2 regions of the Streptomyces sp. NPDC042336 genome follow, and region 1 is predicted to be linked to the other one. Evidence: riboswitches for the same ligand, from Rfam matches in the RefSeq annotation. Region 1 holds a riboswitch; the other holds the start of a gene.

Region 1 (6,725 bases):
CCCCGAGCTGGATCATCGTGGCGTCGAACGGGCCGTGCGCGGCGCCGATGTCGCGGAAACCGTCGAAGTAACCGGTGTCACCGCTGTGGTACACGCGGTGCTCGTCACCGGCGACGACCCAGGACGCCCAGAGGGTGTGCTGGGTGTTGCGCAGCCCGCGTCCGCAGAAGTGCCGGGCCGGGGTGGCGGTGAGGGTGAGGCCGCCGACGCGCGTCGACTCGTGCCAGTCCAGCTCGCGCAGCCGGTCGGGGGAGACTCCCCAGTGTTCGAGGTGGCCGCCGACCCCGAGCGGTACGGCGAAGACGGTGTCCGTGCCGGCCAGCGCCTTGATCGTCGGCATGTCCAGGTGGTCGTAGTGGTCGTGGGAGATGACCACGACGTCGACCGGGCCGAGGGCGGCGAGCGGCAGCGGCGCCGGGTGCAGGCGCTTGGGGCCGGCGAAGGGGAACGGGGAGCAGCGCTCGCCCCACACCGGGTCGAAGAGCACGCGTTGGCCGTCGATCTCGGCGAGCACGCTGGAGTGGCCCATCCAGGTCAGCCGGAGTCCGGTGGCGGGCGGCCGGGCGAGGTCGGCCAGGGTGGTGGCGTGCACCGGGACCGGTCCCTGCGGGGACCGGCGCAGCCGTGCCTCCTTGTTGAAGTAGATCTTGGCGAATTCGGCGGCCGATCCGGAGGGCCGGGTCCGGGCGGTGCCCCCGGGGTTCTGGAAGACGCCGTCGCGGAAGTGCGGCGATCTGCGGATGCGCGCCATGCGCTCACCGCTCGGGTCCACGCCGAAGGCCGCGGGCCGCGGCACGCTGAGCCCGGGACTCGGGGAACGGAAAGCGGCCACGGTACCTCCAGGTGGAGTGGTTCAGGCTCTCATTGTGGTCTTCTCGTCCTACGTCACCTCGAACGACGGACGGCACATCCGTGTTCCCCCGGCACACGGCGGCCGGGAAGGGCGTCACCGCACGTCCGGGCGCCTGTATAGGGTGACGTGCGTGGGGAGAGTCCGGTTGAGCGTGGCGGAGCGGCGCGAGGAGTTGCTGGGCGCCGCCATCGAGCAGATATCGGCGCGGGGCGTGGCGGCGTTGCGGATCGCCGACGTGGCCGCGGCGCTCGGCGTCAGCAACGCCCTGGTGCTCTACCACTTCGCCACGAAGGAGCGGCTGGTCGCCGCCGCGTTCACCCGCGCCGCCGAGGACGATCTCGCCCATCTGCGGGGGCTGCTGGCCCGTCGCACGTCGGCGCTGCGCCGTCTGCGGGCGGCCGTGCGGTGGTATGCGCCGACCGGTCCGGCCAAGGGCTGGCGGCTGTGGATCGAGGGCTGGGCGGCGGCGCCGCGCGAGCCCGCGCTGCGGGAGGTCACCCGCGAGCTGGACCGCCAGTGGAAGGCGGCGATCGCCGGGGTCATCGCCGAGGGCGTGGCCGCCGGTGAGTTCTCCTGCCCCGAGCCGGACGCCGCGGCCCTGCGGCTGACGGCGCTGCTGGACGGGCTGGCGGTGCAGCTCACCTCGTACACGGGCACCGTGTCACGGGCCCGGGCGCAGGAGTGGGTGGACGAGGCCCTGGCCCGGGAACTGGGCCTGGACCGGGCGGCCTTGACCCCCGCCCGCCGCTAGGAACCGCCGGCACGCCGCCCCGGCGAGTCGTGTCACGCACCTCGCTCCGTCCCGCCCGTCCGGCGACGCCGTCAGGCCACCGCGGCGATCCGCGTCTTGATGTCGTCCGGCGACAGGGTCCCCTTGGCGGTCACGTGGTCGCCCGACGACTCGCCGCGCAGCCGGCGCCCGATCCACGGCACCAGGTACTCGCGCGCCCAGTGCACGTCGTCGCGCCGGACGTCGAGCGTGCCGCGGGGCGGCAGCGGCGGCCACGGCTGGTCCGGGTCGGCCGGGACGCGCAGGCCGAGGGCCTGCCCCGCGCGCAGTGCCACGCGGGTGTGGCCCTCCGGCGACAGATGCAGCCGGTCGGCGTCCCACGCCCTGCGGTCCTGGACGCTGCGGAGCGACCACAGGTCGAGCACCGGGCAGCCGTAGCGGTCGGCGATGGCGCGGACGTGCCCGTTGTACGTGGCGATCTTGCCCCGCAGGTGCTTGAGGACGGGCACCCCGCGGGTGTCGAACCCGGTGGTCACCAGCACGGTGCCGGCCGCGGCGGTCAGCGCGGCCACCGCCAGTTCGAACCGCTCGGCGACCTCGTCGGGATCGGTGCCGGGCCGGATGATGTCGTTGCCGCCGGCCGCGAACGAGACCAGGTCCGGCGCGAGTGCGACGACCCGCGGGACCTGTTCCGCCACGATCTGGTCGAGGAGCCTGCCGCGCACGGCGAGGTTCGTGTACGTGAAGTCGCCCTCGGGGCGCCGGTCCGCGAGCAGTACGGCGAGTCGGTCGGCCCAGCCGACGAACGCCCCGTCGGGGCCGGGATCACCCACGCCCTCGGTGAAGCTGTCCCCCACCGCCACGTACGACCCGATCACTGCTCTGCTGTCACTCTTCGAATCGTCTGCCACATCGGCCCATGATTCACCCTGGAATGTGACCTACGCGACCGTAGGAAGGGGTTGACGGTCGGTGAGAAAGGCCACGCCTAAAGTGTTCGTCAATTCCGGAATACATCCGAGTATCGGGGGCCGGATACACCGAAGGCCGGACCCGGGGATCGGGGTCCGGCCTTCGGGGCGCGGCGGCCGCGCGGAACCGGTCGTCAGACGGAGACGCCGTGCGAGCGCAGGAACGCGATCGGGTCGATGTCCGAGCCGTAGTCCGGCGTGGTGCGGATCTCGAAGTGCAGGTGCGGGCCGGTCACGTTGCCGGTGGCACCCGAGAGGCCGACCTGCTGGCCCGCCGTCACCGACTGACCGGCGGAGACGGAGAGCGAGGAGAGGTGGGCGTACTGGGCGTAGTGGCCGTCGGCGAGCTGGATGACGACCTGGTTGCCGTACGCGCCGCCCCAGCCGGCGGAGACGACGGTGCCCGCGCCGACGGCCTTCAGCGAGGTGCCGGTCGGGACGACGAAGTCGGTGCCGGTGTGGTAGCCGCTGGACCACATGCTGCCGGACTGGTGGTACGGGGTACCGACGGTGCCGCCCTGGACGGGGGAGGTGTAGCCGCTGGTGGTGCCCGCGGACTGGGTGCCGGTGTTCGAGGAGTCCGAGGAGGAGGCCTTCTCGGCGACCGTCGACTTCTGGGCCGGCTTCTCGGCGGCGGGCTTCTCGGCGGACTTCTGCGCGGGCTTGTGCGACTGCGCGGAGGACGGCGCCGACGACTTGGCGGCCTGGCCGCCGATCGAGAGCTTCAGACCGGGGTGGATCAGCGACGGGTCGGAACCGACGGCCTCGCGGTTGTCCGCGTAGAGCTTCTTCCAGCCACCGTCGACGTGCTGCTCGTCGGCGATCTTCGAAAGGTAGTCACCGCTCTTCACGGTGTACGTCCGGGAATCCGAGTTCTTCTCGGCGCCGCTCGCGGCGGCCTTCTTGGCCGACGTGGGAACGGACTGCACGGCCTGCTCGGAAACGGAGTGCGCGGGGGCGGCGTTGGCGACGGCGGCACCCATCAGCGGGAGCGCGAGCGCGGCGCCACCGGTTCCGGCGACGGCGATGGTGCGGGTCAGGCGCATGGCCCTGGTACGGCGGTGCTTACCCTTCGCGGGCATGGCGAATTCCTCTCCGGCGCCTGCGAGGTGAGCTGTCGGGTGCGGGCTGGAGATGCCCGGCCGCGTCGGAACGCGGCTTTACCCCAAGCCGTTCCGGGAACCGGAACAGGCAGTTCTACCTGTGGGTCCCCCGCTCCTGCCGTGTACGGGTGGTCGATGAGTGCGGGCTCCGGTCGGCGGCAGGATTAGGCGTCCGTCCGGATCGGTGGTGAACGTAAGGGACCGGGACGCACACGGACAAGCGAGGGGTTCCCGCGACCGGTGTTCCGATTGATCCTTTACGGGAATAACCGGTAACCCTGTGTCGATTTCCATCCCGGCGCTTTTCCCGAACACCCCGGAAAACCAATCGAATTACGTGAACATGACGGGCCACGCACGGTCACGGATATGACGCTGCTCACGCACCACGCATTCACCCTCCGCCATTTCAGGTCCAGTTGTCATCAAGGCGCCAATTCGGACAGAAGACCCTTATCAGCCTGCAATACTCTTCGGAGTACGATTTCGCGCACAGGGGATGCCGTATCGTCGAGTGGTGCCCGCCGGCGAGCAGCGGCGGCGGGGCGGAGTGGGAGGAGCCCCCGTGACGCAGCAGGTCCCGTCGACCGAACCCGAGCTGACCGGTGTGCGCAACTTCCGGGACGTGGGCGGACTGCCGACCGTGGACGGGCGGCGGGTGCGGCAGGGGGTGCTGTTCCGCAGCGGCCACCTGGCGCACGCCACCGGGGAGGACGCCGCGTTCCTGGCCTCGCTGGGCCTGCACACGATCTTCGACTTCCGCAACGCGGCCGACCAGAAGCTCGAGGGCCCGGACGTCGAGCTGCCGGGCGTGCGCAATGTGAACCTGCCGCTGAGCGATCCGGCCGACGGCGCCGAGTTCTGGAAGATGGTCCGCGACGGAGACCTCGACCAGCTGCGCGAGATCCTCGCCGACGGCAAGGGCGCCGACCGGATGATCGGCTCCTACCGCTCGATCGTCACGGAGCGCACGGCGGAGCACTCCCGGATCCTGCACGCGCTCGCCGAGGACAGCGTCCCGGCACTGATGCACTGCGCGGCCGGAAAGGACCGTGCGGGGCTGTCCGTCGCCGTCACCCTGCTCGCCCTGGGCGTGGAGCGCGAGGCCGTCGTCGAGGACTACCTGAAGTCGAACGCCGCGCACCGCCGCTACAAGGTGCGCCGCAGCTCCACCGCGGCCTCGGCCTACTCCCCCGAGGTCATGGAGCTGCTCAGCCCCCTGTTCGACGCGCGCGCCGAGTACCTGGCGGCGGCCTTCGAGACCATCGAGGAGACGTGGGGCGGCGTCGACGCGTACCTGGAGAAGGGGCTGCGGCTCACTCCGCGGACGCGGGAGCGGCTGCGCGAGCGGATGCTGGACTGAGCCCGGGGGCGCCCGCTCGCGGACGGCGCTACTTGGCGCCCACCTCGAACAGCAGGTAGAGGAAGCCGCCGAAGACGTGCCCCAGGGCGATGTAGACGAGCAGTCGCACCCACAGGGCGCGCGGGAACTTGTCCTCCATGGTGCTCATGGCATCTCTCCAGGGTTCGGGCCGGGCGCCGGGCCGAGGCACAGCGCGGCTGTCGGGCTCCGCAGCAGGGTGTGGACGAAGAGCAGCTCGACCCCGTCGGGGTCCTGCGCGGCGATCCGGTGCGGGGTCATCGAGTCGAAGTGGGCACTGTCCCCCGCGGTGAGCCGGTGCTCGGTGTCCCCGAGGCGCAGCCGCAACCGGCCCCGCAGGACGTGGAGCCACTCCTCGCCCGGGTGCACGCGCACGACGTCGCCCTGGGAGCCGTACGGCACCTGGACGCGCAGGGCGTGCATGGCGCGGCCCGGCGCTCCGGCCCGGTAGTACGTCCAGCCGCCCGCGCTCGTGGGTTCCATGTCGGCGGCGCGCACGACGGCGTCCCGGTCGGCGGCGGTCTCGCCCAGCAGCTCGGCGACGGTCGTACCGTAGACACGGGCGAGGGAGAGCAGCATCGGGAGTGAAGGCTGGCGCTGACCGGTCTCCAGGCGGGACAGGTGGGCGGGCGACAGTCCCGCGGCGCGGGCCGCGGCCTCCAGGGTGAGGGCGGCCCGCCGCCGCAGCTCGCGCAGCTGGGGTGCGACGGTGGCGACCGGCCCCTCGGCGGGGCCGGTCTCGGAGGAGCTCATGCCTCCATTCAGCCCGAGCTTTGCCCTTGAGGCAAATTACTTGCCTCTGAGGCAAAAGATCCTCAGCGGTTGGCCACCGCCTGCTTGACCAGGGTCTTGCCGAAGTCCCACATCAGGCCGCCGCCGTTGTGCGCGTCCTCCATCACCTCGGTGAAGGCGTCGATGAACCGGTCGGCGTCGGCGGTGTCGATGATCAGCGGCGGGATCAGCTTGATCACCTCCAGGTGGTCGCCGGACACCTGGGTCAGGATCCGGTGCCGCTGCAGCAGCGGCACGACCACCATCTGCGCGAACAGCCCCTTGCGCGCGGCCTGCAGCATCGTCCAGCGGCTGCGCAGCTTCAGGGACCTTGGCCGGCCGAACTCGATGCCGATCATCAGCCCGCGGCCCCGGACGTCGGCGAGCAGTTCGTAGCGGTCCACCAGCGCCGCCAGCCGGGACTTCAGCCGCTCCCCCACCGCGGCGGCGTTCGCCACGATCTCCTCGTTCTCCATCACCGACAGCACCGCGAGCCCGGCGGCCATGGCCTGCGCGTTGGACCCGAAGCTCGCCGAGTGGACCTGCACGCGGTCCATCGAGGAGTACACCTTCTGGAAGATCCAGTCCTTGCCCAGGGTGGCTCCCACCGGCACGTACCCGCCGGACAGCGCCTTGGCGACGCAGACCAGGTCGGGTTCCACGCCGTCCTCGTGCTGGTAGGCGTAGAACTTGCCGGTCCGGCCGAGGCCCGTCTGCACCTCGTCGGCGATCAGCAGCGCCTTGTGCCGGTGCAGCAGCTCCTGCGCGGCGAGGAGGTAGCCGGGCGGGGCCTCGTGCACGCCCTTGCCCTGGACCGGCTCCACGATCAGGGCGGCGACGTCGCCCCTCTTCAGCTCGCGGGCCAGGGCCTCCAGGTCGCCGAGCGGGACGGCGGTGTCGGGCAGCAGGGGTGCGA
Region 2 (6,725 bases), on a different contig from region 1:
GTCGCGCGCACGGTTCGTCACCGGAGCCCAGCGTCTTCTGGGCAACGGTGGAACCTGAGATCGATCAGCCCTGACCCGCGGCGGCCTCTTCCAGCTCCGTGACGGTGCCCGGCATGATCGTCCGTACGTGCTCGGTGATCTGCTCCACCGGCCAGTCCCACCACGCCAGCGCGAGCAGCCGCGCGATGTCCCGCTCCGCGTGGCGCGTGCGGATCAGACGGGCCGGGTTGCCGCCGACGATGCCGTAGTCGGGCACATCGCCCGTCACCACGGCCCCGGTGGCGATGATCGCGCCGTGGCCGATGCGGACGCCGGGCATCACGGTGGCGCCGTTGCCGAACCAGACGTCGTTGCCCACCACGGTGTCCCCCGGGTTCGGCAGGCCGGTGAGCAGGTCGAAGTGCTCGGCCCAGGAGCCGCCCATGGTGGGACTTCCGGAACCGGCGGCGGCCGCCGCGGGCGCCTTCTCCGTCTCCCGGGCGAAGGACGCGTGACCGCCGGGCCCGCCGGGCCGACGGGTAGAGTCCCCCGGCATGAGCACAACTCCCCCCGACGACAGCCTGGTTGACCTGCGGCCCCGCCGAGTAACCCCGCGCCGCCTCGGCGCCGCCGCCGTGGTCTACGGCGTGTTCGTCGCGGGCTGGTACCTGGGGCAGCCGGTGACCCCCGAGTGCCATGTCGACCAGGCCGCCCTCGACCGGGCCGCCGAGCGGTACCGTCCCGAGCCGTCCGCCACGCCCACGCCCGCGTACAGCCCGATTCCGTCACCGTCGGCGTATCCGGGCCACAGTCCGCTCGTGAACGCCCACGCGGTGCAGACCCCCCACGTCATGTCTCTGACCTTCACCTCCTACGCCGTCGCCTGCACCAACGACATGGACGAACGCCCCCGCCTGCGAGCCTGGTTCGACGGCGACGGGGAGTAGAGCCGGATGCCCGCCTGGATGACCTTGCGCCGCCTCGGCGTCGTCACCACCCTGTACGCCGTGTTCCTGGCCGGGTGGTGGCTGGGCCAGCCCGTGCGGTCCGACGGCTGCGTCGAGGACCGGATCACCGCCGGGTCGGACGGCCGTCCCACGCCGGTGGAACCGGCCGACCCAGGCCGCTACGTCGACAACCTCGACCTCGGCTTCGGCTTCCTGGACTTCGGCATCCTCGACTGGGCCGACGACCTGGACGGCTACCGGGACGGCGAGTACGGCCCCAGCGACTACGGGTACGACCTCCAGGGCGGCCCACGCACGTATGCCGCGGCCGGTGCCGACCACGCACCCTGCTCCTACAAGAAGCGCGCCCGCCTGCTCGCCTGGGTCAACGGCGACTGGGGCTGACCCGGCCGGGCCGCCGAAGGGCCCGGACCAACCAGGGCTGGAAGGGCAGGTGGCCGGGGACGACCTGCCAGTCGTTGAGGGTCCAGACCAGGCGCCAGTACCGCTCGACGAGTGGGTCGTGTCCCGCCTCGAACCGCCCGGCCAGCCACTCCCGCAGCTCCGGGCCGTCCGGGCGGTCGAGTACGGCGGCGCAGCGCGCCACGACGGCGTCGACGACCGGGGCGGCCTCGTCGCCCTCCGGATCGATGCCCGCCGCTCTGGCCCCGGCGACGGCCTGCCGGACGTAGGGGATGAGGTCCGCCGCCGCCTCGGGGGCCACCCCCGGCAGTACGTCCTCGTCGGCGGGCGGGAGGGCCGCACGGGCCATGCGCCCGCGGAAGTCGTCGTCGGCGACGAGTCCGGCCAGCTCCACCCACGCGGCGAGCTGGGCGTCGGTGGGTTCGTCGGGGAGTTCGGGCAGGGCGGCGCGCAGGGCAGCGGCGGCGTCCCTGGCGTGGGGCGTGCCGGCCTCCAGCGCGGCGATGAAGTCGGCGATCACGCGCCGCCGTTCGTCGGAGGTGAAGCGGGCGATCCGGTGCATGAGAACGGTCTCCTCGGGGCCGGCGTCGCGCCGGGCGACGAGTCGCAGCACGCTGTGCCGCAGCCGCAGCGCGCGAATCTGCAGGGCGGTGGCGTCGGCGTGTGCGGCGGCGACCTCGGCGACGGAGAGGTCACCGTCCAGGACACGGCGGACCGTGGTCAGATCGACGTCCAGCTCCCGCAGGACGCAGATGAGGTGGAGCCGGTCGAGGGCCGCCTCGCCATAACGGCGGTAGCCGGCCGGGGTGCGGTCGGTGGGGGGCAGCAGTCCGGTGTCCGAGTAGAACCGGATGGTCCGTACGGACACGCCGGTACGGGCCGACAGTTCACCGATGGAGTGCGGGGGCGTCGCGCCGTTCATGAGCCCACCCTGCGGTCTCCAGCCACTGGAGAGTCAAGGCGGGGCGTCAGCCGGAGGGCGGCCCCCTGCCGGCGACGGACGGCGAGTGCGCCGGCCCACGCCGGCCATGACCGACAATGGCGGCACTCCACGCCAGTCCGTCCGCTCGCCCCGCTCGTCCCACCGGAGTGCCGCCATGCCCCTCCCGTACGTCCTGCTCTCCGCCGCCGTCTCCCTCGACGGATACCTGGACGACACCGGCCCCGAACGGCTCCTGCTCTCCGGCCCCGCCGACTTCGACCGGGTGGACGAGGTGCGGGCCTCGGCGGACGCGATCCTGGTCGGGGCCGGGACGATCCGGGCCGACAACCCGCGGCTGCTGGTGAACTCGGCCGAGCGGCGGGCGGCCCGCACCGCGGCCGGAAGGCCGGAGTACCCGCTCAAGGTCACCGTCAGCGGCAGCGGCGAGCTGGACCCGGCGGCGCGGTTCTGGCACACGGGCGGGGAGAAGGTGCTGCTGACCACGGACGACGGTGCCCGGCGGGCCCGCGCGCTCGGGACCGGGGCCGATGTGGTGTCCCTGGGCCCGGACCTCGGCTGGCACGCCGCGCTGGAGTACCTCCACGACCGGCGGGGCGTGCGGCGGCTCATGGTCGAAGGGGGCGGGACCGTGCACACCCAGTTGCTCCAGCAGGAGCTGGCCGACGAGCTGCAGCTCGTCCTCGCGCCGCTGTTCGTGGGGGACACGGCCGCGCCCCGGCTGTTCGGGCCCGGCGCCTACCAGGGCGGGCGGCTCGCGCTGGTCGAGACCCGGCGGATCGAGGACGTCGTACTGATGAGGTACCGGCCCACCGCCCCCGGCACCGGTGACCGGGTCGCCGCCGCCGACCGGCACTGGCTGGGCCTCGCCTGTGAGCTGGCCGAGCTGTGTCCGCCGTCGGACACCGCGTTCAGCGTGGGGGCGGTCGTGGTGGCCGCCGACGGGAGCGAGCTGGCGCGGGGGTTCTCGCGGGAGGGCGGTGACCCCGTCGTGCACGCCGAGGAGGCGGCGCTCGCGAAGGTCGACCCCGAGGACCCGCGGCTCGCCCGCGCCACCGTGTACAGCAGCCTGGAGCCCTGTGCCCGCCGGGCCTCCCGGCCAGCACCCTGCGCCCGGCTCATCCTCGACGCCGGGGTGCGCCGCGTCGTCACCGCCTGGCGGGAGCCGGACACCTTCGTGGCGGGGGCGGACGGGAGCGGGGTGCTCGCGGCGGCGGGCGCCACCGTCGTCGTACTGGACGGGTACGCGGAGCGGGCCAAGGCGCCGAACCGCCATCTGGAGGGGTAGGGGAGGGCCGGGGGAGATACCGATGTGCATTCCGCCCCGTGGATGACGTACAGTGGTGAACACAACGACGCGGGGTGGAGCAGTTCGGTAGCTCGCTGGGCTCATAACCCAGAGGTCGCAGGTTCAAATCCTGTCCCCGCTACTGAAGGCCGAGGGCCGGAATCCGAAAGGGTTCCGGCCCTCGGTGCGTCTCCGCACGCGGTCCGTGTCATCCGGTCGGCCCCTCACCGTTCGCCCCCCGCCCCCGCTCCGGGAAACCTGGAGTCCGGGACGGCAAGCGGCGCGGACGTGCGGGGTGGCGGGAGACGAGTGGTGCGGCCAGGTGACGTGGACGACGAGGGAGCGTACGCCCGAGCCGGCGGCCGGCTCCCCGGCGATCCCGTGCCCGACCCGGGCCTCGGCGACGAACCGCGGCCCCTGTCGCCCCCCGCGCCACCGCCACGCCGGCGGACCGGGTACAGGCGCCTCTTCGTGCACGCCCTCCCCGTGCTGCTGATCGTCGTCGCCATCCTGTACGACATCTTCACCCCGAGGTACTTCACCGCCGGGCCCCTCTACACGGCCGCGCCCCTGATCGCCGCCCCGCTCTACTCGCGGCGCGGCACCGCCCTCACCGGTGTCGCCGTGGTCGCCGCGGTCATCGGGTTGCAGCTCGGCAAGGGCGTCATCCACTACGTCGACTCCCTCACCGAGCTGATCACCATCGCGACGGTCGCCGTGCTCGCCGTCCTGGTGAACGGCCTGGTCCGCCGCAGCGACGAGCGCCTCGTCTCCGTCCGCGAGATCGCCGAGGCCGCCCAGCGCGCCGTGCTGCCCCAGCCCGCCGAGCGGATCGCGGGCTTCGAGATCGCCGTCTGTTACGAGGCCGCCCAGGCGGACGCCTTCATCGGCGGCGACCTGTACGCGGTGCAGGACAGCGCCCGCGGCGTCCGGCTCATCGTCGGGGACGTGCGCGGCAAGGGCATGGGCGCGGTGGCCGCCGTCGCCGTGGTGATCGGCGCCTTCCGGGAGGCCGCCGAACAGGAGGCGACGCTGGAGGCGGTGGCGCAGCGACTGGAGCGGGCGCTGGCGCGCGAGGGCACCCGGCGCGACGGACTGGACGCCTTCGAGGGCTTCACCACCGCCGTACTCGCCGAACTCCCGCACGGTGGCGGCACGGTCCGCATCGTCAACCGCGGCCATCCGCCGCCCCTGCTGCTCTACGCCGACGGCACCCTCGGCCCGCTGCCCGCCCGCGAGTCGGCGCTGCCGCTCGGCATGGGCGAGCTGGGCGTGTGGCCCGACCGGGCGGAGGAGGTCGCCTTCCCCGGTGGGGCCACGCTGCTGCTCTACACGGACGGACTGACCGAAGCCCGGGACGCGAAGGGCGAGTTCTACGATCCGCAGACGCGGCTGGCCGGCCGCGTCTTCGGGCATCCGGCGACCCTGCTCGACACCCTCGCCGAGGACGTGCGCCGGCACTCCGGGGGCGGCATGGCGGACGACATGGCGCTGCTCGCCGTACGGCGTCCACGGCGAGGCGATCATGATCACTGTCACGAGCCGTGACAGCGTGACCTCCCTCCGCATAACAACTGATGCGCCGTCAGAAGAACATGACGTGAAGGGGAATACTGAGGCGCGGTCAACTCGCCCCGTTTTCACCGGTAGTGAGGCTTACATCCCGGCCGTTTCCGTTAATGATCAAGAGGAACGGCTTGGAATCGGAGCCTCGTGTCTATTAACGTTCGATAACGCAGCGCGGTCGTCCCAGCCGTCACAGAAGGCGGCTCCGTGCGCACGCGCCGAATCCCGCAAGGGAACCGGGGAACCACCACATTGGGGTGAATCGGGCGTTTGACGCCGTGGCAACACGGCTGCATGTGCCCGTAGGAGACCTTCCTGCTCCGAACCCGTCAGCTAACCCGGTAGGCGGAAGGAAGGAAAGGAGTACGCCCACGTGGCGTCCAACCGGCCTGCCCCCGAGGCCCCGTCCGTGCCCTCAGGGCACGGCACCGACACCTTCGGCTACGACAGCTACCGCACCGAAGAGGGCCCCTGGGAGGAGTGGAATCCCACCGCGGACTCCATCCGCCCCGTACGCGGCCGGCACCGCGTCGCCAAACAGCGCGGCGGGCTCGCCCGCAGCTCCACCGTCCTCGGCGTCGGGGTCATAGCGGCCGTCGGCGCGGGGGGCATGGCCAGCGCGCAGACCGGCAAGCCGCCGGTGTCCATCTCCGTGCCGGACCTGCCGAACGTCGGCTCGCTCCTGCCCGGTGACGACGACACCTCGGAGCCCGAGGGCTCCGCCACCCCGCTCAGCGGCATCACCCAGGCCGTAGCCGCCGACAGCGCGGAGGGCACCGGCACCGCCGACGCCGGTGAGTCGCTGCGGGCCCGGATCATGGCGCAGGCGGAGCAGCAGCAGGCGCAGGTCGAGACGAAGGCGGCCGCCGAAGCCGCCGCCGCGGCCGAGAAGAAGGCCGCGGAAGCCGCCGCCAAGGCGGAGAAGGAGGCCGAGGCCAAGGCCGCCGCCGCCAAGAAGAAGGCGGCGGAGGAGGCCGCGAAGAAGGCCGAGGCCGAGCGGCTCGCGAAGCTGGCCAAGCAGTACACGCTGCCGACCTCTTCGTACACGATCTCCTCCACGTTCAACCAGGCCGGCTCCCTGTGGGCCTCGGGCCACCACACCGGTCTCGACTTCGCCGCCCCGACGGGCACGCTGCTCAAGGCGGTGCACAGCGGCACGATCACGTCGGCCGGCTGGGACGGCTCGTACGGCTACAAGACCGTGCTCACCCTCGACGACGGCACCGAGCTCTGGTACGCGCACCAGTCCTCCATCAGCGTCAGCGTCGGCCAGAAGGTCACCACCGGTGACGTCATCGGCCGCGTCGGCGCCACCGGCAACGTCACGGGCGCCCACCTCCACCTGGAGGTCCACACGGCCGGCGGCTCCGGCATCGACCCGATGGCCTGGCTGCAGAGCAAGGGCCTCACTCCCTGATCCACCCCGCCCCTTGATGCGCCCCGCCGAACCCCGGCGGTCCTGACGGCAACCCCCCGACGTCAGGGCTGCCGGTTTGCGGGATTTTTGCGCAGGTGCCGGAATGGCCTGCTCCGGTGCGGTCGTTGAACCACTACATGACTTCTCTGCGCAAACTCGGCTCCT

What was found. Region 1 has a riboswitch for cyclic di-AMP ahead of ACZ6IM_RS27830 (M23 family metallopeptidase). Riboswitches for the same ligand answer to the same signal wherever they lie in the genome.
Region 2: linked by a shared signal. The riboswitch ahead of ACZ6IM_RS37920 (M23 family metallopeptidase) and the one ahead of ACZ6IM_RS27830 (M23 family metallopeptidase) in region 1 are both predicted to bind cyclic di-AMP.

Annotation. Positions count from the first base shown of each region.
Region 1 covers NZ_JBVJEA010000014.1:206,727-213,451, forward strand. The annotation lists gene ACZ6IM_RS27815 (MBL fold metallo-hydrolase) at 1-832, opposite strand, end outside; gene ACZ6IM_RS27820 (TetR/AcrR family transcriptional regulator) at 984-1,604, shown strand; gene ACZ6IM_RS27825 (SGNH/GDSL hydrolase family protein) at 1,676-2,461, opposite strand; gene ACZ6IM_RS27830 (M23 family metallopeptidase) at 2,689-3,636, opposite strand; cyclic di-AMP (ydaO/yuaA leader) riboswitch at 3,639-3,798, opposite strand; gene ACZ6IM_RS27835 (tyrosine-protein phosphatase) at 4,223-5,020, shown strand; gene ACZ6IM_RS27840 (DUF6126 family protein) at 5,049-5,168, opposite strand; gene ACZ6IM_RS27845 (helix-turn-helix domain-containing protein) at 5,165-5,791, opposite strand; gene ACZ6IM_RS27850 (aspartate aminotransferase family protein) at 5,854-6,725, opposite strand, start outside.
Region 2 covers NZ_JBVJEA010000033.1:42,658-49,382, forward strand. The annotation lists gene ACZ6IM_RS37880 (hypothetical protein) at 1-58, shown strand, start outside; partial or broken gene ACZ6IM_RS37885 (CatB-related O-acetyltransferase) at 65-370, opposite strand; gene ACZ6IM_RS37890 (hypothetical protein) at 534-926, shown strand; gene ACZ6IM_RS37895 (hypothetical protein) at 933-1,331, shown strand; gene ACZ6IM_RS37900 (MerR family transcriptional regulator) at 1,312-2,271, opposite strand; gene ACZ6IM_RS37905 (dihydrofolate reductase family protein) at 2,447-3,577, shown strand; tRNA gene ACZ6IM_RS37910 (tRNA-Met) at 3,646-3,719, shown strand; gene ACZ6IM_RS37915 (PP2C family protein-serine/threonine phosphatase) at 4,049-5,125, shown strand; cyclic di-AMP (ydaO/yuaA leader) riboswitch at 5,350-5,506, shown strand; gene ACZ6IM_RS37920 (M23 family metallopeptidase) at 5,517-6,560, shown strand; gene ACZ6IM_RS37925 (aldo/keto reductase) at 6,698-6,725, shown strand, end outside.